DNA from 2 places in the Lysinibacillus sp. FSL P4-0201 genome. Region 2 is predicted to be linked to the other one. Evidence: riboswitches for the same ligand, from Rfam matches in the RefSeq annotation. Region 2 holds a riboswitch; the other holds the start of a gene.
The links. A riboswitch is a leader RNA that binds a small molecule or an ion and turns the genes downstream of it on or off. The one in region 2 is predicted to bind FMN.
Positions count from the first base shown of each region.

Region 1 (12,032 bases), 270 kb from region 2:
TGTTACCTAAGGATAAAGCAGATAGTTTCAAATTGGAGGATGCTATTAGCAATCCAAATAGCACCAGAATTTATCCGAATAATCTCTCTAACGTCAGCCAAGCGCTAAGCATACCAGTAGATGCATTCGGTAATCAACTTGATTCATCTACAGAATATGTTGCTAAGGTTCTGACTTTGGCGAAAGGAACTTCTTCGCTATCGAACACATCCAATAATTCGGTGCAACTCAAGAAATCTCCTGATAATAACAATAATGAGGCACCCCAAGACCCTCAAATTAATCAATAGGTCAATTATTTTTTCATAGCTGGGACTCCTTATGGCGCTTCATGTACCATAAGGAGCCCTTGTTGTTTTGTAATTACTTTTCCCTCTGCTTTTTACATACGTCGCTCTATTTCCACTCTTTATTGATTTGTATACTGAACGACAGCCTGGCTTATAGTTGCTTTGTCATCTGTACCTGCTCTGTTGTCACCTTTAATCCATGCTTTAACAAATAGCTCGTTGCTGGATTGCTCGCTAAGAAATTCACTGTCGTCAAATGGACTTTATGTGTTGTAATACTTGCTAAAAACTGTGTTATTAACTCTACATTACTTTCCTCTAGTATTACCATTTGATAAAGTAGAATACGCTCCACCTCACCATATTCATTCCACAATGTTTTGTATAGCATATAGCCAAGTGGTTCATGGTTATCATTATAAAACACCTTTGCTTCCCCATGCTTCACGCTCTGCCAGTTACACTGCCAAGGAACATTTTCCCGATAGAAAGATAGATGTGCTAGCTGCTCTGGGCGAATGGTCGCTATATGAAGGGCTACTGTAGATGTTACCTTTGCTTCATACTCGCCGCTTAAAAATAATAATTGATTGGCAACCACATAGCCATATTTTTCATACAAGGCAATGGCTACCTGATTTTCCTTAATGGCTTCTAACGTACCCAATTCTACATTTTCTCGCTTATAGATAGCTAGGGTTTCCTCCATTAATAGGCGCGAGACACCCTTACCACGATATGCTGGAGAAATACCAGTCCCACCATTCCAAGCTGTTTTTTGGCCATCGATGGTACGAAAGCCATTCATCACAATGGCAATCGGTTCCTCTTGATCAAAAACGACAATAGAATGCTCAGGAGATAACCCCTCCCCCACTAGTCGCTGTAAAAACATTTCTGCTGTCATATTAATTTCAATAAAATAACCTTCAAAGCCTTTGTTCCATGCTTTCAATACTTCATCTAATGTACATTGTGCAACTGTGTTAATCTTCATACAATCCCTCTTTTCAAATGGAATCTAATGCTGCTAGATTTTCTAAGGTTAGTTTTCTCACAATCTCATAACCATGTCCTTGACCTTTAGGTTTTATGACAACCGTCCCCATATTCGAAATGATGCCCAGCCCCGCATTTCTTGGAAAGCTATGCCCAATGATTATGTTGTTTATGCCCTCGGGTGGGATGATTTCCAGCATCGATGTAGAAATCGTTAATATACTGCTTTGCACTACAGTAGGAAGATTGCCACCTAACATAAAGATTTCAAACAAGAAGGGGTCAATTTGGAGATTGCTGTTGGGAAATGCCAAACGTGCTGTTTCAATGGTCCGACAAAAAGGACTGGTAGTGATGGTGGAAAGGATGGGAATTTGCCAATAGCGTAGCATTTGACCATAATAAATTGCCTCCCTACGACCTTGATCGGATAAATTCCGTTGATTTTGACAACTTTGAAATGTACCATATGCTTGATCTACACCAATAGTTGCTGTTCCGTGTCTTGCATATAAAGTTAGCCCACCTTTTCTCAATAACGCTAGGAGACCCTTTTCCATTTTCTTCATCTCCTTCATCATATCACTTTCTACTTTGTAATGTATGTGCTGTACATAGAAAAAAGCTCCCCACAACTTTTTGTAGGAAGCTTTTTTCTGTTATTTTATTGGAATTCTGACAATAGCAGTCGTTTCTAAATGTTTTGATGAATCAATTGAAATATGACCATTATATTTAGTGACAATTTCTTTGACAATAAATAAACCTTGTCCTCTTAGTCTACCATTCTCATGTTTTTTCGTTGAAAATCCTTGTTTGAATATGTGATCGGGATTCGCAATATTTGGCCCAGTATTGGTAATTTTAAATTCATACTGAGATTCATCTGCTGTACAGCAAATCTTAATCTTACGTTGTTCCTCAGGTAATTCAACAGCAGCATCAATCGCATTATCAATTAAATTGGATAGAATCTTGATTAAATCTGTCGTTTTAATCTTATTAAAGTCATTTTGAGAAAGCGTAAAATCCATATCAATATGATGATTTTGAGCCGTTAATTTCTTCGTTTGCAATAAGATGGACAAACCTGGATGATCAATATTTAATTTTAATGACTTGATCGCCTGAACTTCTTTTGATAGTGAGGATAAATATTGTCTCGCCTGATCTGTTTTTTCTAATTGTAATAAACCATGTAACACTTGGATATGGTTCGTAAAATCATGACGTAGGGACGACACCGAAGTAATCAATGTTTTGATTTCTGCTAGATATGTGTCCTCTGTAGCACCAACTTCCTTCGCTACCTCTTTTTGATACCATCTTTGTAAAAATAAAAAAGAACCGATGACAATTAAAATAAGTACACCATTAAAAATAAAATTAAATAGGTTGTCTTCAATGACTTTACCCTTAATACCATTTAGCGTATCTGCACTAATGTCAATGCCTAAATACCCGATAATTGTTCCATTATCATCTTTGATGGGTGCACCAACAGATAAATAAGACCCATGTTCAGAATCATGAATTACCTCTGTAACATAGGTTTCACCATTATAGGCCTTTTCAACATGCTTTGCAGGAACAGTACAAACCACGCCAATACCGAAGCCCTCTTTCATTTCTTTTGGCATCCCTGTAATCATGGCTATAGATACTTCAGGATTATCCACCTTTAAGGTGTAAACAAATAGTGCACCTAATTTTATCCTTGCATCGTTTAAATAATTTCTTACTTTCCAATAATAATCATTTTCCTGTGGATTATTTAAAAATTGCTGATAGGCATCCGTATCTATGGATGCAGCAATAGAATGGGCTGCCTCTAAGCTTTGATTGGCAATCGACTCTTCAACGGTCTTTTTTATTTTTACATAGGATGTAAAGATGTTTAAACTTGTAAACAAACATAATAAAATCGTTGATAGAATTAATATTAGTTTTATTTTTCTATTTTTCATAAAAAACGGTACTTCCTCATCTATAAATATTCTAGAATATTATTATATTATAATTAACTCTATTTTTTGTTTGTAAAGCAAACATTGCTTGTATATCCTACATAAATTAAAACACAAAATCAATTTTTATTTTATTCATACCCAAAATTACACACTGTAACAAATAGTTTAATAATCCTTGACAAGAAAGTAAACTAAAAAGAAAAGTAATAACTTTTTATGTCTCATTTCCTATTTAAATGGAAAATTGAAAAAACCACTAAAGCAAAGGTATCAAAAAAAGATCAGGTATCGACAATACCTGATCTCATCACAATATGCTTATTTTTTTCTTGAAGTCCGCGTTTGATCTTGCGGCTTTAGAAAGGTAGGTCGTTTACTATAGCCCTTTGGAGATAGTCGCAATAGGGACTTACGTATATTGCCCTTTTCAAAATCGGCACTAAAGTTTACGTATGGCACTCCCAAGACTCTCATATTCGCAGTGTATAAAAGGATGAAAAACACGGATATAAAAAAACCAAATAATCCAAAAAACGCCGAAGCCATAATAATGATTAATCGAAAAATACTCATAGCCGTCACAAAGGATTGATTGACCAATGTAAATGCAGCGATACTAGAAATGGCAATCACAACTATCATTGAGGGGCTTGTAACACCTGCTTTAATCGCTGCATCCCCAATAATTAGTCCCCCTACCACACTAACTGAGCCACTGATTGCACTAGGAAGGCGCAAGTTAGCCTCTCGAAACAATTCAAACATAAATAGCATCATTAAAATTTCTAGAATGGTTGGAAAGGGCAATCCTGACCTCGATTCTACAACCGTAGCAAGTAGAAGAAACGGAAGCTGCTCTTGATGATAAGTCGTCAATGCAAGCCAAAAACCTGGCAGTAGCATACTTATTAATATACCGACAATTCTGAGTAATCGTTCCATCGAGCTAACAATGAGTGGGTACTCATTATCCTCTGCCGATTTAAAGAGCAACATAATATTTGTAGGTGTAATTATGGCATAGGACACACCATCAATCATTAAGAGTATTCTTCCTCTAATTAAGGCCTGCATAGCAAAATCAGGTCTTCCTGTATAATCATGTCTTGGAAGAATTGTCGCTGTCTTTTCAATTTTTTCCATTAATAAGTCGCCATTGATAACAATATCCGTGTCAATTTTTTGTAATTGAAGTCGAATTTGTTCCAGCATATTTAAATTCACAATGTCTTCCATATATAGTATGGCTACGGTTGTTTTAGAACGCTTACCAATTTCTAATGTCTCTACACTAAAAGAATTAGTCGGTAATCGTTTTCTTAATAAAGCAATATTAATAAAAACATCTTCAATAAAGTCATCTCTAGGTCCCTTTACTACTAGTTCTAATGTTGTTTCCCCAGGCTCTCGATTGGGTCTTTTTGAAATATCACTAGAATAAAGTAATTGATTTTCTTCAAAATACAGTAAAACATGGCCTTTATAGACCCTAGTTATCGCATCCTCTTTCGATAAAATCTTTTGTAAATAGGGAATGTGTAAATGCTGTTCAATTTCTTCCTCTAGCATGTCCTCAGTGACATTGCATAACAAAGATTGAACACGTTGAACAACCACAGTTTGAAGTATTTGCTCATTGACCATTGCATCACAAGTTATCAAATGTACTGTATATTGCTGAAAATTATATTGTTGGAAAATCACATCAGCAGAGCGTTGAAATAGTGATTTCAACATTTTCAAATTAATTTGTTCCATTGATGAAATACTTCTCATCTCCTACTGAGCCAGCTCAAGATTAGTACATTTATGAAAACAATCACCTTCAATAAATACACTTAAGCATATTTTTCCCATGGTTGTTCAAAATATTCAAAGAAACAAATGTTGTGAAGACTATTCAAATTGTCCTGATCCAATCATTTTCTTTAGATTTGCCATCTCAATTGCAGACATTGCCGCATCATAGCCTTTATTACCAGATTTTGTTCCTGCACGTTCAATTGCCTGTTCAATATTTTCAGTAGTAACAATTCCAAAAATAACAGGTACATTCGTTGACAATGACACATTGGCAATGCCTTTTGCTGATTCATTACAAACATAGTCATAGTGTGTTGTAGAGCCACGAATAACAGTACCTAAACCAATAATAGCATCATATTTCTTTGTTTCTGCCAGTTGTTTTGCTATAAAAGGAACTTCAAAAGCCCCTGGCACCCATGCAACATCAATAGATGCAGAATCAACCCCATGACGAGTTAAACCATCCATTGCCCCATCCAATAATTTGCTAGTAATAAACTCATTAAAACGACCCACTACTACTGCAATTTTCAAATCCGTTCCAATTAATTGTGCTTCAAATGTTTGACCCATTGTTCCTTCTCCTTTTTACATAGAAATTTTAGTTTTATTAGTGGATAATTGTTTACGATAAGCAACCAATGCTTCTATCGAGATCATTTTTAAGCCATGATGTGCAGCGTAATTTGTTAGTTCTTCAAACCGAAGCATATGCCCATCATCACCCATAATTTCGCAAATAACACCTGCAGGTACGCTATGACAAAGCTTCGCTAGGTCAATAGTGGCCTCCGTGTGCCCTCTCCGTTCCAGCACGCCTTGCTCTTTCGCAATCAACGGAAAAATATGGCCTGGTCGACGAAAATCAGTTGGCTTAGCTTGCTTTTCTATCATTCTTTGTATCGTTAGCGCACGCTCAAAGGCGCTAATCCCTGTCGTTGTTTCTACATGATCGATACTTACCGTAAATGCGGTTTGATGGTTATCTGTATTGTGCTGAACCATTGGATATAAATCTAGCTTTTGTGCAAGCTGCTGCGAAATCGGCGTACAAATTAAACCTCTACCATTGGTTGCCATAAAGTTGATTGTTGCTGGTGTGATGAATTCAGCGAGTGCCAGAAGATCTCCTTCATTTTCTCGATCCTCATCATCAACCACCACAATCATATTGCCCTGCCTTAAATCCTCTATGGCTTCTTCAATTGAATGTAGCACGATGATCAACTCCTATTCTGTGATTTAAAAACCATGTTGTGCTAAATAATCTCTTGTAATAGCTGGCGTTGTTTGCCCCTTTTTTAATTGCCCTATAATGTATTTTCCAACTAAATCGGTTTCGATATTAACGATTGCTCCAACCCTCTTCATACCTAAAACGGTTTCTTTGTAAGTATGAGGAATAAGTGAAATTGTGACACTATTGGCTTCAACATGAAAAAGGGTTAAGCTTGTGCCATCAATTGTTATGGAACCCTTTGGAATACAAAAGTTGGTTAGCTCCTCTGACATTTCGATATCAATATAAACGGCGTTTGCTACTGGACGTTTTCGCAAAATTTTGCCGACTCCATCAACATGACCAGCAACAAAATGGCCACCAAATCGTCCATTAGCAGGCATGGCACGCTCCAAATTAACAGAATCGCCTATTGCCAGCTGCTGTAGATTTGTTGCTTTGACTGTTTCAGGCATAACATCCATCGTAAGCTGCTGTTGTGTGAAATTTGTCACTGTTAAACAAACTCCATTGACCGCTATACTGTCACCAAGCTTGACATCCTCCGTTATCTTAGCTGATTGAACCGTAATTTCCATACTGTCCCGATCGCTTTGCACGGCTTTTATGATACCAATATCCTCTACAAGTCCTGTAAACATTCCATCACCTACTCTACTTTATTAGCACTTCTATCCTTTACTTTTAAAGTTGATCCACCTGTTTTTGTGCCTTATCCTTCTCCCTTCTCTCGTTAGCAATAAAAAATAAAAACCCCTTTACATCAAAGGGGTTTTGGGAGTATAAGACATCAACAAATAAGCCTATTTGAAAACAATTTTTTCATAGACCGTCATCTCATTCGTTCTTCTCCCATCCAGACTATCACTGTCGGTTTTGGATTTGCACCAAATCAGCTTGCGCTCACGGACTTTGAATTGCTTCATCACCGCCGATTGGGAATTTCACCCTACCCCGAAGAACATCTTCTATTCGATTGTAGCTAAATAAAAAAACTTCCCACAAGATGATTGGGAAGTTTTGTAATAAATGCATAGTCAAATAAACCTTCTAAATTAGTATCAATTTAAAAAGTTCGCATTTTTACCCTTCTCCCATCCAGACTGTAACTGTCGGTTTTGGATTTGCACCAAATCAGCTTGCGCTCACGGACTTTGAATTGCTTCATCACCGCCGATCGGGAATTTCACCCTACCCCGAAGAATATTTTTATTTAGCTAGTCTTACGATAACACTATTTTATTATATTATCCATCCTTCTTTTTAAATTTTTTTCGAAGCATAAATTTTAAACAGCTCTGACTCGACTTGAAAAATGTAAAAGATATTATTAAAATGATGACATTTAACCTGTTTATGGAACTTCTTAATCAAAAAAACGTTCCTTTACAAGTGACTATTCAGTCTAGCAGTTTGGAGGTCATTTACTTGACATTTTTTAAAAATATACCTTTTAAACAAGCTATTTTCTATGCCCTATTAGCACTCTGTTGTGGGGTTTCGATCGTTTTCGTACATCATAACGAACAATTTTATGATCGACCGATAGCGGAAATAACGCAAGTGGATGTAACAGCATCAGAACCCATGACAGATATGTATGAAAATGAGGATTTTTTGTTTACACAGGAGATTATGGCCATTATCAAAAATGGTCAGCATAAGGGGCAATCCATTCATTTGACGAATGACTATTCTTCGTCTGGTGCTTTTGATCAAGAATACCATGTAGGCAATGAAATCTTTGTCACGCTAGATGATCGCAAAACACAATCTGTTTTAACAGGAACCATTCTCGATTTAAAACGAGATCAAACCATGGTAATGATTGCATGGATTTTTATTTTTGCCCTACTTATTGTAGGTAAAAGACAAGGCTTATTTTCTATCATTAGTTTGAGTGTCAATGCTGTGATTTTATCATTCGCATTAGATCTTTATGTGAAGCATGGGGGCGTAAGCCTGTTATTAGTCAGCGGCATTTGCGCCCTGCTATTTACGATTATTTCGCTACTACTTATTAGTGGATTGCATACAAAAACATATGTAGCCATCGTGTCCACACTTTTAGGCACTGTTATAGCGCTTATCATAAGCTCTATTGTAATGTGGTTGACAGGTGAAAATGGTCTTCGTTATGAAGAAATGCAATTTTTAACACGTCCCTATCGTACCGTCTTTATGGCAGGTTTATTTATTGGCTCACTTGGGGCAGTAATGGATGTTTCTATTACAATGGCTTCCTCGATTTTTGCTTTATACGAGCAAGATCCTACAATCTCTGTCAAGGCTCTGAAATCTTCGGGACATGAAATCGGTAAAGATATTATGGGTACCATTACAAGTATCTTATTCTTTGCCTACCTTTGCGGCTCCATACCTATGATTATTCTCTATTTAAAAAATTCTTCCACATTAGGGCTTACATTGTCCTTAAATCTTTCTTTAGAATTAGCCCGTGCCTTAGCAGGGGGTATTGGTGTTGTCCTTACGATTCCTATCAGTCAGTATACCGCTATATTTTTCATCAATCGAAAGAGGGTTCAAGGATGAATGTTGTCGTCTTATTAGCAGTTATATTATTCGTGTTAATGGTACTTGTCGGCGGTAGACAGGGGATACGCTCATTTCTTTCTTTATTCCTAAACTTTGGTGTGCTCTTTGTCACCATTTTTTTAATGACAAACCCTAAAAATTGCCCCATCATCTTGACGTTTATTGCCTGTACGGTCATTAGCTGTATTAGTCTTTTCTATATCAATAAAACAAACAGTAAAACCATTACAGCCTTTATCTCGACGATGGTGACGATAGGTATGTTACTACTCTTTATTACCTTTGTAACGGAAAAGTCGATGATCCAAGGGTTTGGCGAAGAATCAACTGAAGAAATCAGCATCTTTTCTCTCTACATTGGTGTTAATTTTGTGCAGATTGGTGCATCAGTCATCATTATGAGTACGATTGGTGCCATTATGGATGTAGCCATTTCCATCGCTACCTCTATGCATGAGATTTTTTATCGCAATCCTTCGATGAGTAGAAAAAAATTATTTACAGCTGGCTTAAGCATAGGAAGAGATATATTAGGAACCGATACTAATACGTTATTTTTTGCTTTCTTTGGTGGCTATTTAAGCTTATTAATCTGGTTCAAGGACCTCTCCTATTCGATTGGGGAAATTGTTAACTCCAAGGTTTTTAGTGCCGAAATGACAACCATTTTTTGTGCAGGAATCGGCATTGCATTGATTATTCCGATTGCCGCCTGCATCAATGCCTTTTATTTAATTCGAACACGCGAAAAAACAGAAAAACTTTTATAAAAATTACCAGTACCTATCATGCATTTGTGATAGGTGCTCGTCGTTTCTCCTCTAATTCATTCAAAAAATGAATGCTATGTCAAAAATGTTTGTCCAAATTGTGAAATCGTATAGATGAAGCTAGAATTAATACTTACATTCGAGAAAATTTTTTTGCTATAGTAAAAATCAGAAAAGCCAGTATCGTGGAGGTGTACTGGCTAATAGGAAAAACGATCGCTGATAATCCACATCACGATAACATCGTCATGGTCATTTTATTGTGCAGAAAATAAAAGATTGCTAGAAATTCGTCTATTAATTTCTAAATATTCTGTATTTTAATCTCCTATGATCGTCTAACATTTATTAAAGGAGCTTTTACTGTGAATAAAGAAATAAAAACAAGTCCGATTATGGCTGCTCTCTTAGTAGCTGGCTTTGTAGGATTGTTTAGTGAGACAGCTTTAAATATTGCACTTGGAGAGCTAAGCCTGCTCTTCGATGTGGACGCTACAACCATCCAATGGCTTGCAACAGGATACTTTCTCACATTAGGCATTTTAGTACCTGTAACAGGCATTTTAATGCAAAAGTTTACTACTCGCCAAATGTTTATGGCGTCTTTACTCTTTTCGATAATTGGTACTATACTTGCCGCCGTTGCACCCGTCTTTGCTGTCCTACTTTTAGCACGTATTATTCAAGCAGCAGGACTTGCGATTATATTACCTTTAACGCAAAATGTGATTTTCACAATTTTCCCAGCTAATAAACGTGGTAGTGCTATGGGCGTAATGGGTCTCGTTATTTTAGCTGGACCCGCTTTCGGTCCAACCTTGGCTGGGATGATTTTAGATAGTTTGTCCTGGCACTGGATATTCTGGGTTACCATCCCCTTCCTATTATTCTCTATTATTTTTGGCTTTATCTTTATTCCTAATGTAAATGAAATAAAGCAGCTGGCTATTGATCTTTGGTCCATTCTCTTATCTACCATTAGCTTTGGTGGCATCGTTTATGGTGTCAGTGCTGGCGGAGATTTAGGCTGGTCAAATATTACTGTACTAGGCACCATTTTGCTAGGGGTAATCGCCTTATGTTTATTTGTATTACGTCAATTGAAAATGCAACATCCGATGTTAAATTTGACAGCGTTTCAATACCCCATGTTCGTGTTAGGTCTTCTTATGAATATGATTAACTTCTTCAATATGTTGTCTATGCTGGTAGTGCTTCCTATGTATATGCAAATGGTCCTTTTCGTATCGGCTTTTGGGACAGGTTTAATGTTGCTTCCTGGTAGTCTATTAAACTGTATATTAGCCCCTACAATCGGTAAATTCTTCGATAAATATGGCCCTCGTGCAGTCATTACGCCTGGCACTATACTTGTTGTAATCGGGTATGGACTTTATGCTTTATCTGGTACAGAAACAGCTACTTGGCTATTAGTCGTAACGCATATTATCATGATGCTTGGTGTTGGAATGGTATTAGCCTCTGTTCAAACAAATACGCTGAATGCCTTACCAAGACAATACTTTCCAGATGGCATTGCGATTACACAAACCTCTCAGCAAGTTTCTGGTGCAATTGGTATTGCTGTGATGGTGTCGTTGTTCTCAGCAAAACAACAGCACCTCCTAAGTGACATAACAACTAATACGCAAGAAGCAGCAGCTTCAGGTTCAGCCTTTGTCTTTTCTATCAGTTTTGTTCTGGCAATAATCAATGTCATACTCTCCTTCTTTTTGAAAAAAACACAATAATGTCGAGGTGTCTCAATGGACTTTTGAGACACCTCCTTTTGTTGTACCATTTTCATTGCAATCGCCGTATTTTCTGATAATATTTACCATAAGATGTTTACGTACGCTCAAAATGGTTGTTATTGCAAGAATACTAGATGCCCATTCCATGTAACATTTTTTAGCATAGAACGTCAATACAACGAGATGAAAAAGGAGAAAGTTTGCAATGAAGCATATTATCTTTGATTTTGATGGGACGCTTGCAGATTCTACTGCTGTGTTTGCCTCAGCATGGAATACTTTAGCCCAAAAATATAAATTTAAAGGCATTGAATTAAAGGAAATTGATACATTAAAAAAATTATCAATTTCAGAACGCAGTAAATTATTCGACTTTCCAATGTATAAGTTGCCTATGATTTTACCGCAATTTTATAAATTGTATCGTCAATCATTAAATGATGTTCATCTTTTTGAAGGAATGAAGGAACTATTAATAGAGATTGATAAAAGAGGCTATAAAATCCTGATTATTTCCTCAAACTCTAAAGAGAATATTTTAGAATTTCTTAAAATGAACGGTATTCATTGTGTAGCAGATGTACTTTGCTCCAACCGCATTTTTGGTAAGGACAAAGTAATGAAAAAGTTTTTAAAGGAAGCAAATG
Region 1 covers NZ_CP151995.1:1,600,975-1,613,006, reverse strand. Annotated here, with positions in the region: gene MKY76_RS07885 (copper amine oxidase N-terminal domain-containing protein) at 1-290, shown strand, start outside; gene MKY76_RS07880 (GNAT family N-acetyltransferase) at 442-1,287, opposite strand; gene MKY76_RS07875 (histidine phosphatase family protein) at 1,301-1,849, opposite strand; gene MKY76_RS07870 (GHKL domain-containing protein) at 1,949-3,256, opposite strand; gene MKY76_RS07865 (spore germination protein) at 3,578-5,017, opposite strand; gene ribE (6,7-dimethyl-8-ribityllumazine synthase) at 5,156-5,638, opposite strand; partial or broken gene ribB (3,4-dihydroxy-2-butanone-4-phosphate synthase) at 5,657-6,283, opposite strand; gene ribE (riboflavin synthase) at 6,308-6,946, opposite strand; FMN riboswitch at 7,146-7,271, opposite strand; FMN riboswitch at 7,388-7,513, opposite strand; gene MKY76_RS07845 (YibE/F family protein) at 7,734-8,858, shown strand; gene MKY76_RS07840 (YibE/F family protein) at 8,855-9,631, shown strand; gene MKY76_RS07835 (DHA2 family efflux MFS transporter permease subunit) at 9,997-11,382, shown strand; gene MKY76_RS07830 (HAD-IA family hydrolase) at 11,591-12,032, shown strand, end outside.
Region 1: linked by a shared signal. The riboswitch ahead of ribE (riboflavin synthase) and the one ahead of MKY76_RS06410 (ECF transporter S component) in region 2 are both predicted to bind FMN.

Region 2 (12,032 bases):
TTACAGATGATAAAGGACGCAAAACTGTCACAGATTTATTTCATCATATTCCGCAACGTATTTTCCCAGTTGGTCGTCTTGATTATGATACATCTGGATTATTGCTATTGACAAATGATGGAGAATTTTCCTATATGTTGACACATCCGAAATTTAAAATTGACAAAACATATATCGCTCGTGTCAAAGGTGTGCCAACAATTGAAGGGCTTAAAAAGCTTCAACGAGGGATCAAATTAGAGGATGGAAAGACAGCACCTGCTAAGGTAAGTATGACATCTTTCGATGAAAAAGCGGGCAAAGCTATTTGTGAAATCACGATTCATGAAGGGCGAAATCGCCAAGTTCGTCGTATGTTTGAAGCGATTGGAACACCCGTTGTTAAATTAAAACGCGAACGCTTTGCTTTTTTAGATTTATTTGGTCTTGCTCCAGGAGAATACCGTGAATTATCAAAGCATGAAGTAAAGCAACTACGTGTGTTAGCAGAAACAGGAAAGCTTGATTAATGCAATTTTGCCAGAAGAAAGTGTGGATACCAATAGAGGTATTTGGATGTTTACACTTTCTTTGTGGTGAAATCGTTCATAAATCATTCATAATTAATAGCTAAGTGTTTTTGTATCATTTTGCTATAATAGGTGAGAATAGTACACCTAGTAGCAGTTTGTTCAAAAAAGCTGTAACACATTTAATCCGGTATTGTTGACGTCAATGTGAAAGAAGCTTTTACATATTTATAGACGTATAGAGAATGAAAAAGTTCTATTTGTTTCTTCAATATGTAAAAGCAACGCAAGCCGTAATTGATAGGGGGTTTATTAACTTGGAGAAAAAGAAAAAACGTCTTGTACTGCGAACTGTCATTTTAGCTGTGTTAGCGTTGGCAATCGGGTACACAGTATATGGAACAGCAACAAAGGAAAAAGTAGAGTTAGTAGCAGTAGGCTCTGAAGCACCTGACTTCACGTTAGTAGATTTAAACGGTGAAAAACATAAATTGTCGGATTATAAAGGGCAAGGGGTATTTTTAAATTTCTGGGGAACTTGGTGTAAGCCTTGTGAGAAGGAAATGCCTGCAATGGACAATCAGTATCAAGAATTTAAAGATCACGGTGTACAAACATTAGCTGTCAATATTGCTCAAACAGATTTTGAAGTACAGAATTTTGTCGATCGATATGGGTTGTCATTTCCAGTAGTTATCGACAAAACAAAAAGTGTTATGACTGCTTATAATGTAGGACAATTACCTGCAACAGTGTTAATTGATCCAGAAGGCAAAGTGGCCAAAATTATTACAGGTGAAATGACGGAGAAAGATATTGCTTCGTACATGGAATTAGTGAAGCCAAATAAGGAGTAAATGACGATGGAAAAAATCATTTGTGCTTGTGGTCATAGTAATCCATACGGCACGAAGCTTTGTGAAAAATGTGGTCGTCCTTTAACCGAAGAAGAAAAACAAAATAAAGTTGTTGATATGCGCTATGATGGTATGGCCATTCGCTCCAAAACATATAACAAATCATTTGTTGATAAAATATGGAATTTCTTCTCAAGTGTTAAAGTTGGTATATCCTTAATTATTATCACATTAATTGCTGCTTCAGTCGGAACATTATTACCGCAAGAGTTTTACGTAAAAGCTTCTGATATGGAGAAGGGGGCTTATTACGCAGACGTATATGGTACATTCGGTAAAATCTATTATACGTTGGGGCTTTCGGATTTATATAGCTCATGGTGGTTCCAGATTTTAGTTGGTATGCTAGCAGTTTCAATTATAGTGGCAAGTCTTGACCGAGGCATTCCACTTTATAAATCATTAAAGAATCAACGTGTTAAAAGACATGAAAGCTTTATGAAGCGTCAGCGCATTGTTGCAGAAGGACAAGTGTCAGCAAGTGCGGAGGAAACGCTTGATAAAGTGGCTCAAAAAATGACTGAGATGAAGTATTCTGTTCGTCGAGATGGTAGCGCTCTCTTAGCTGAAAAAGGACGCTTTTCTCGTTACGGTCCGTACATAAACCATGTAGGTCTCATCATTTTTTTAGGTGGGGTCATGCTACGTCTAGTTCCAGGCTTCTATGTTGATGAATCGATATGGGTGCGTGAAGGTGAAACACGAGCTATCACTGGAATGGAAGGCTATTTCATTGAAAACCGTGACTTTATTTTAGAAACACATGATAATACACCTCAAGGTGAGCAAGTTAAACAGGGTGTGAATGTAGTGGCTAAAAACTTCCAGACCGATATTACACTTTACAAGCAACCTGAAGACGCATTGCCTGGGGATACGGAAAATCTAGAAAAAGTAAAAGACTATTCTATTCGTGTAAACCATCCTTTGAAAGAAGATGGCTTTGCTCTTTACCAGATGGATTATCGTCTAAATGAATTAAAACAGATGAATTTTGAATTAATTAATAAGACGACAGAGAAATCATTAGGTAAGGTAGAGATTGATTTAACAAATCCTAAAAAAGAATATGATTTAGGGAATGGTTCATCCGTTCAAATTCTTGTCTATACACCTGATTTTGATGGATTTGAAAATGGAGAACCTCAGACTAAAACGTCTATTCCAAATAATCCTGCATTTTTATTTAAAATGACTACACCAGAAACTCCTGAAGGAGAAGTAAGCTTTGTTGAAATTATGCAGCCTCCTTTAGAACCACTGGGTGAAAATAAATACAGAATGAAATTTGCTAGTGCAGAGATGCGTGATATGTCAGGTATTACGGTGCGAAAAGATAGTACCATCCCTATTCTGTTTGTTGGTGGGGTCATCTTTATGATCGGTGTTGCCATTGGCTCTTACTGGAATCATCGTCGTTTATGGCTTCAAGTGGAACCAGACGGCCGTGTGTTAATGGCTGCCCATGTCAACAAAAATATGTTCAGCATGAAAAAGGATTTAGATGCTGTTACAACATTTGCTGCATTGCCTCCGTATAAAGATCAGTTAGAGAAAGATGAGGCTGGCGAAGAGTCCACTAATGGTGGCATTAAAGAAAAGGAAGGTGACAACACCTTATGAGTTTGATTGACTTAAGTGGAAACTTACTATTTGTAGCGTTTATTGCTTATCTAGTTGCGACATTATTATTTGGTGGTTCAATTAAGCAAGGTAATGCTACTGGTAAAAATACTGGCAAATGGGGCAAGCTTGCCATTGTGGTTACTATTATTGGTTTCCTATCACAGCTTGGCTATTTTATTACGCGTTGGATTTATACAGGACATGCGCCAGTAAGTAATATGTTCGAATTTACAACTGCCTTTGGTATGTTCATTGTCGGCGCGTTTATCCTAATTTATTTTATTTATCGTTTGACTGCACTTGGATTAGTGGCACTGCCTGTTGCGCTTTTGATTATTGCTTATGCAGCAATGTTCCCGAAAGAAGTAAGTCCATTAGTGCCTTCATTACAAAGTCATTGGTTAACAATTCACGTTATTACAGCAGCATTAGGGCAATCTATTTTAGCCATTAGTGCTGTGGCAGGACTTATTTACTTATTAAAAGTAGTAGATTTAACAAAGCCCTCTAAACAACGTTTTTGGTTAGAAGCTGTCATGTACTGTCTTGTAGTAGTTGTTGGATTTGTCGCGGTAACATCTACATTTAGTGCTATGGATTATGAGTCTAGTTATAATTATGTGGATAAAGAAGGAACTACTCGTAAAATTATTTACAATTTACCTCCAGTATTCGGTATGAATGAATATGAAGTGATAGAAGAACATGGCATGTCGCCATTAGTAGAAATGCCAGCGTTAATTAATGCTAAAAAATTAACAACCGTTGTTTGGTCATTATTGGTAGGATCTGTGTTGTATTTATTAATTCGTTTAATTGCTCGTCGTCGAATTAGTGCCATTTTCCAACCACTTGTTAAACGTGTCAATTTACAATTACTTGATGAAATTGGTTATCGTTCAGTGCTGATTGGTTTCCCTGTATTCTCCCTTGGTGCTTTAATCTTTGCGATGATTTGGGCACAAATTGCTTGGAGTCGTTTCTGGGGTTGGGATCCAAAAGAAGTATGGGCTCTTATTACATGGTTATTCTATGCAGCATTCCTGCATTTACGTCTATCAAAAGGCTGGGAAGGTCGAAAATCTGCTTGGTTAGCACTAATTGGTTTTGGGATTATTTTATTCAACCTAATTGCTGTTAACTTAATTCTTGCAGGTTTACACTCCTACGCGTAACCTGTGAAGCAACAAGCCTTTTCGCTGTAGCGAAGAGGCTTTCTTTTCTTTTCAATATGTGTCACACCATGTACAATAGAAGTTAGAGAAAGATGGAAGAGAGGGATCGTGAAAGTGTCAGAAAATATTTCAGTATTAGTAGTAGATGACGAGGATCGTATTCGCCGCTTATTAAAAATGTATCTTGAGCGAGAAGGATACCTTGTTGACGAGGCCGAAAATGGAGAACAAGCGATCGAGAAATCTTTAGAAAAAGAGTATCACTGTATTTTACTTGATATTATGATGCCTGAAAAAGATGGGCTAGAAGTGTGTGCAGAAATTCGAGAGCGCGCAGCAACACCAATTATTTTATTAACTGCCAAAGGCGAAGAAGCGAACCGTGTACAAGGCTTTGAGCTTGGTGCAGATGACTATATCGTAAAACCATTTAGTCCTCGTGAGGTTGTGTTACGTGTGAAGGCTATTTTACGTCGTTCACAGGCTTTCTCACCAACGACTAATGCATCTTCTTCAAAAGATTTAGTGGTGTTCCAACACTTAATGATTGACCATGATGCACATCGTGTGACTGCAGAAGGCATTGAGGTTAATTTAACACCGAAAGAGTATGAATTGCTGTACTTTTTAGCGAAATCGCCAGACAAAGTATTTGACCGTGAACAACTACTAAAAGAGGTATGGCATTATGACTTCTTTGGTGATTTACGCACAGTAGACACACATGTAAAACGTTTACGTGAAAAGCTCAACCGAGTTTCTGAAAACGCTGCTAAAATGATTGTGACGGTTTGGGGCGTTGGATACAAATTTGAGGTTGTCAATGAATAGAATATGGAATAGTGTTGTCGGGAAGCTATGGGTAACCATATTGCTTCTCGTTTCATTTGTATTATTTGTTTTCACGGTATTAATGCTTGAATTTCTTCAAAATTACCATATGCAGCAAGCAGAAATTTCATTGCGACAAACAGCAGCAACGGTAGCTAGTATAGTAGATGACAATGAAACAGCCGAATCTACCTCTGAATTATTAAAAGATATTTTACCTACAGGGACCAATGCATTGATCGCTATCAGTCATGTTGAAGTGTCCTTTGCGATGCAAGAGGGTGTCAACAAAAAAGAAATACAAGATACTATATTAGCCAATAAATCTTTTCATGAAGTGTTTCAATCAGATGAGCCGATTATTAAAGAAATGATGATGCCTTCTTCAACTGATCAAGAAAAGATGGAATCTTATGTCGTACTTGGTTTTCCCCTAAATGTTGAAAATGCAGTACATGGAGCTGTCTTCATCTACCAAAGCCCAGATGCGCTACATAAAACGTCTAAGGAAACTACGAAAATTGTCTTTTTAGCAGCCTTCATAGCATTTGTGCTGACGACATTCTTCGCATTCTTCCTTTCTTCACGTATAACTTCGCCATTAAGAAAAATGCGTGAATTAGCTTTTGAAATTGCAAAAGGGAATTTTGAAGCGAAAATGCCTACTACCCAAAATGACGAAATTGGTCAGCTTGCCGTTGCCTTCAACCAAATGGGCCGTCAATTAAAGCATAATTTAGAGGTTATCAACCAAGAAAACGAACAGCTTTCTAATATTTTGACATCTATGACAGATGCAGTGATTACGTTTAATCGGGATCGTACAATATTATTAAGTAATCCACCAGCTGAACGTCTAATGCAAAAGTGGTTTGTCAACAAAGGCTCACAAAGTGCAAAACCTATTCCGCCAGAGCTGTATCATATGCTTGATCATGTACTGATGTTTGAGGATAAACTAGAAGAGGAAATTGAAATGGATGGCAGCTATTATACATTTACCATTAGTCCTCTTTATAGTGGGGAAATGATACGTGGTGCTGTCGCTGTTATTCGTGATATGACTGAACAGCATCGCTTAGAAAAACTAAGATCGGATTTTATTGCGAATGTCTCTCATGAGCTTCGGACACCGATTGCCATGCTTCAAGGTTACTCAGAAGCATTAATGGATGACGATTTTATTCAGGATCAGGAAGAGCGAAATGAGATTACCAAAATTATTTATGATGAATCGAAGCGAATGGGTCGCCTTGTGACAGATTTATTAGATTTGGCACGTATGGAATCAGGGCATATGACGCTTTATAAAGATGAATTACCAATTAATTCTACTTTCGAACGTATTACACAAAAATTTGCACAGGTAGCAAAAGAAAAGCACGTTCGTCTGCTGTTTGAGAGTGAATTTAATGACGAGGCCATGATTAATATAGATGAGGATCGCATTGAACAAGTGCTTACAAATTTAGTTGACAATGCCCTGAGACATACAGATGAAGGGTCTGTGACTGTAAAAGTAGAGCAGGAGCCGACATTTGCTAAAATATCTGTTCAAGATACAGGACATGGCATTCCTCAAGAGGACTTACCCTATGTCTTTGAACGTTTTTATAAAGCAGATAAAGCACGTACTCGTTCCAAGGGTGGAACTGGTCTCGGCTTAGCCATTGCTAGAAATATTGTGAAGGCACACTCAGGTAATATTATGGTAGACAGTGTGTTGAAAGAGGGTACGACCTTCACGTTTTATTTACCGTTCGATTAATAACAAGTATTGCTATTAATTGGCTGTAACTTCTATGAATGTAAGACGACAAATATTATAGAACGGGGGTGGAGTGCTTTGAATGACTCCGTGTTCCATCGACTATACGATGCATATCACCAAGACGTGTTTCAGTTTTTAATATATTTAGTAAAAAACCGTACACTTGCCGAAGATTTAGCACATGAAGTTTATGTACGAGTGTTGCGCTCATACGATCAATTTGCAGGCAATAGTAGTGAGAAAACTTGGCTATTTGCTATTGCTAAAAATGTAGCAATTGATCATTTTAGAAAGCAAGCTGTACGTCAAAAGCATTCACATGATTTCTTTGACTGGGAAACGGAACAGCTCCATTCAACCACGCCATCACCGGAAGATATGCTACAGGCCAGTGATGAATTTATGCAGGTAGAATCAGCACTTGAAAACTGTACAGGCGACCAAAAAATGGTCATTATTATGCGCTATTTTCAAGATTTATCGATTGCAGAAACAGCGCAAATACTAGATTGGACAGAAGCTAAGGTAAAAACGACCCAGCATCGAGCCATTAAATTTTTAAGGCAACAGCTACAGCCGATTAGAGAACAGGAGGCGAAACGGCAATGACACATAAGCCATTTGATGATGAACAGCTTGAACATGTCTTGAACAATGCCCCTAAGCTTTCTGACCGCCGTTCAAAAGAAGAAATATTAAATCGGTTAATGGCAGATGCTCGCTTGCAGGATAATAGTCACCTACAAGAAGCGATACAACAACCTATAGAGAATGAAGAAGCACAACAAGCAAGTAAATCTTTGATTCAAGATGAACGACCATCACGATTTAAGTTCCGAAAAATGCCGATTTTTACGAGTGTAGCAGCAGTTTTCGCGATAACGGTACTCGTTGGCTTCATGTTCATGAATAATGACGCTAGCCAAAAAGATCTAGCTAGTACGCCAGAAACGGCTAATTACTCTACGTTACAGGAAGATCGTTCTGCTAAAGAGGCAGCTACCCAGGATGAGGCACTTCAATCCAGTATTGTATCGGAGCATGAGCGTATGTTATCTTTACGGTCGTCTGTCTATGAGGAAGATGTGAAAGATGCTGTCGTTTTCCGTATTGGTTTGGCAGGACGCGATGCAGAAAGTGTTCCAATGACATATGTGATACCAAATGAGCGTGTAGCAACTGATTTTGGAACAGAAAAGCCTTCTACCCTACAGATGTATGAAAAATATGCTCCTCAAATAGATGAAGAAGCCAAAGGGTTTACGGATTATCATCCTTTTAAAGGTGAACTGAAGGAGAAGGAAGACAAGCTTGTCCACGTATTACCAAAGGACAATGACTATGATGTTGCATCAGCTACCGTTAATGAGTACAAAGGGACTTTAGAGGATACCTTCTCGGATTCTGAATATACGGAAGTTGAGATTCAAAATGAAGATGGCACACCTTATGAGTTTTCTCAGGAGGGTGAGCCAAGTCAAGCTATGTCATTAACAAACGCCAAGCATTTTAATTATTATTTATACCAAGATGGTAGTGGGGCAGAATACCTGTCACCAGATTTCCGTCAAACATTTGCTAATGTTACAGAGGCGCTTACACTAATGAAAAACAAAAATGATGATGTTTATGTAACAGTCGTTCCTGAAAACGTAACATATACCGTGAAAGAGGAAGCCGAAGGTGTAGTCGTAACATTCGATATTCCCTTAGATTTAGCATCGATGGAGCCAATTCGCGCTACCCAATTAATTGAAGCTATGATGTTAACTGCTGCTAGCTTTGACCAACAATTACGCTTGGATAATGTGGTCCAAGAAAGCTGGGAAGGATTCGATTTAAAAACGTATTTGCCAAAGCCTGTGGGGCCAAATAAACAATATATGCCTTAGTCAAAATCAAAAAATGGAGCATTCCTGTAACATGGAATGCTCCATTTTTACAATACTTACAAATCTAATCGGAATTTTTTAAGCAGAACTATTTACTTTTTCTTAATAATTAATTATAGTAAGGTTGTAGTATAAAATAATATGATTCATCTTCGGGGCAGGGTGAAAATCCCGACCGGCGGTAATAGAGTGGTGAACCGTTAATGTTTCCATTAACTCGAATGGTTTATGCTTCGCTCTTCAGCCCGCGACCTGTGCAAATTTATTTGCATGGCTGACTTGGTGTGATTCCGAGGCCGACAGTTAAAGTCTGGATGGGAGAAGATGGAGGTACGATCGTCATTCATTGTTATGAAATAAACTATGACCGAGCGCTTTTTTTGTATGGCTTTTTAAACAGTGCTCAAAAATAGTTTAAATTGACGCCTATTCGTCATGCCTTTCTCCCTTGTGCTCTTTATGCATAAGGGTTTTTTCGTGCTAACAATTGAAAGATCGTCACCTTTCTTCTTGCGAGATTGAATCAGCAAAGAGGAGAGAGTTTTCTATGAAGAAAAATGTTAAACTTCAATCGTTTATTACGATTGGCATGCTGAGCAGTATTTCGTTTTTATTAATGCTTTTTAATTTCCCAATTCCACCATTCCCAGCATTCTTGGAAGTCGACTTTAGTGATATGCCTGCATTAATAGCAGCCATCACAATGGGGCCTGTAGCTGGTATTTTAGTAGAATTATTTAAAAATGTATTGGATTGGATTTTCTCTGGAACGCCAACAGGTGTACCAGTAGGTCATATTGCCAACTTTGCAACAGGTATTTTATTTATTTTGCCTGTAAGCCTTATTTTTAATCGCTTTAAAACAATTGCTGGTCTTGTTGGAGGTTTAGCGACAGGAACAGTCGTAATGGCAGTAGGGATGAGTATTTTAAACTACGCAGTATTTTTACCGATGTACACATACTTCTTAGGAATGGAACCTGTTGTAGGTGACTCACTTTATAAAATGATTATCGCTGGGATTTTACCATTTAACATTGTGAAAGGTATTTTATTAACGGCTATTATGGCGTTTTTATTTACAACTATGCGCAAGTGGATCGACCGCCAGCGTTCTATCTATATAACAAAATAATTTTTACTAACCTCGGGTGAACATACCTGAGGTTTTTTGTTGGAAGGAATGATGGATAGGGAAAAGTGTGAAGAATAGAAAGGCAAAACTAACGGATAAATATAGAAAAAAGTAATGGGGTAAAAAAGCTAACTAGTACTTTATAATTATAACCTAGTCGAAAGCTATATTTTCATGTAAAATAGAGAAGAGTTTAGAATGTTTGAGGAGTTTGAAGAGATGAGTGGAAAAAAAGGACAATGGTCTAGTAAATTAGGTTTTATTTTAGCATCAGCTGGTGCGGCGATCGGACTAGGGGCAATTTGGAAACTTCCCTATGTAACAGGACAAAGTGGTGGAGGAGCATTTTTCCTTATCTTTGTATTATTTACCTTGTTAATAGGACTACCGATGTTATTGTCCGAGTATGTTTTAGGACGTGGTACACAATCCGAGGCTGTAACAGCGTATAAAAAAATTGCTCCAACTAAGCCAGGCTGGGCTTGGATTGGTCGAATGGGCGTGCTAGGCTGTTTTTTATTATTAACTTTTTATAGCGTAGTTGGAGGTTGGATCTTTATTTATAGCGGGCTAGGTGTAGCTGGCGCGGTAATTGATCCAGCAGTAGATCCAACTGAATTATTTGGAAAAATTATAGGCACGCCTTGGATTACGCTAGTTGGTCTAGTGTTGTTTACATTAGCCAACGTACTTGTGATTTCATTAGGTGTACAAAATGGGATTGAAAAGGCCAATAAATGGATGATGCCGTTACTTTTCATAATGTTCATTGTCCTTGTTGTGCGTGCAGTTACATTAGATGGGGCAATGGAAGGGGTAAAATTCTTCTTATGGCCTGATTTCTCGAATATTACGGGTAAGGCATTATTAGAAGCCCTAGGGCAATCGTTCTTTGGGTTAGCAGTAGGCTTTTCTTGTCTAGTTACATATAGCTCTTATCTAAAAAAAGATGTCAGTCTTCCGAATTCAGCGGGTTCTGTAGTGCTGTTAACTGTGCTTGTTTCATTTTTAGCAGGTTTAGCGATTTTCCCTGTTGTGTTCGCCTTTGATTTAGAGCCAGCAGCGGGTCCAGGCTTGCTATTTATGGTGCTACCAACAGCATTTAGTCAAATGCCATTTGGTGAAGTGTTTTTAGCCATGTTTTTATTGCTATTTTTATTTGCTACATTAACGTCATCATTTAGTTTATATGAGATTATCGTAGCGGCATTTATGGAGCATAGTCAGAAATCCCGTCCGATGTGGACGCTTTTACTTGGTATAGTCGTATTTATTGCAGCTATTCCAGCAGCACTTTCTTCGAGTGTTTTATCGGATATAATGATTTTTGAGAAAAGTATCTTTGATGCAACCGATTTTTTAGTGTCGAATATCATGCTTCCGCTAGGGAATTTATTCATTGCTATTTTTATTGCCTATGTAGTGGATAAAGAATTTGTGAAGAGAGAATTGCTAACGGGTAGTCAAATGGGACAAGGCTATTATTCGACATATCGTATGTTAATGCTAGTTGTTGTACCGATTATCATTCTAGTTGTGTTTGTTAATATGCTACTGCAATATTAAAGAAAAGGTATATTCCGCCATAGGAAAAATACCTTCTCTTAGTGTTAAAAACAAAACAGCCAATAGAAAGGTGTAGAAATGGATTTCTGTTGCAAGGCTACTTGCTTTCCTTTAGGCGAGTGCCAGCAGCTTCCTACGTGTAGGGGCTCACCTGTCTCGCTATCCCACGGGAGTCAAGAAGCCTTCCACACCAACCCAAAAAATCTCAATCTTTTTAGCAAAGGTTTTCAAATAAAGTAAAGGAGTTCATTACTCTTTATGAAGAGGTGTTGTCACTCAGCACTTCACCGCATTGAAAATAAGAGCCTATCCCCTCTAAGAATCCAGATAATGGGTGATTTGATCACTATGCTACTATGAGGTAAAGACACTTTGTAGAATGGTTGATAGCGTCACTCCTATGGGATTTAGCGGCTCATCGGACGCCCCCCTGGAAAGGACGCTGGCGGAACGGAAATCAACCTCTCGCCTTGCAAAGTTACTATTTCTACCGTTGACATCTTCTTTTTTAACAACATAAAAAGGTGTATTCCGTCTAATAGGAATACACCTTTTATTATGATTATAGAGATTAATAATCGTTAAGTGATAGCTCACCTAGCCAATCTTC
Region 2 covers NZ_CP151995.1:1,327,709-1,339,740, forward strand. Annotated here, with positions in the region: gene MKY76_RS06370 (pseudouridine synthase) at 1-509, shown strand, start outside; gene resA (thiol-disulfide oxidoreductase ResA) at 827-1,366, shown strand; gene MKY76_RS06380 (cytochrome c biogenesis protein ResB) at 1,373-3,049, shown strand; gene ccsB (c-type cytochrome biogenesis protein CcsB) at 3,046-4,227, shown strand; gene MKY76_RS06390 (response regulator transcription factor) at 4,342-5,058, shown strand; gene MKY76_RS06395 (ATP-binding protein) at 5,051-6,826, shown strand; gene sigX (RNA polymerase sigma factor SigX) at 6,884-7,438, shown strand; gene MKY76_RS06405 (hypothetical protein) at 7,435-8,721, shown strand; FMN riboswitch at 8,866-9,051, shown strand; gene MKY76_RS06410 (ECF transporter S component) at 9,269-9,856, shown strand; gene MKY76_RS06415 (sodium-dependent transporter) at 10,076-11,422, shown strand; gene MKY76_RS06420 (STAS domain-containing protein) at 11,994-12,032, opposite strand, start outside.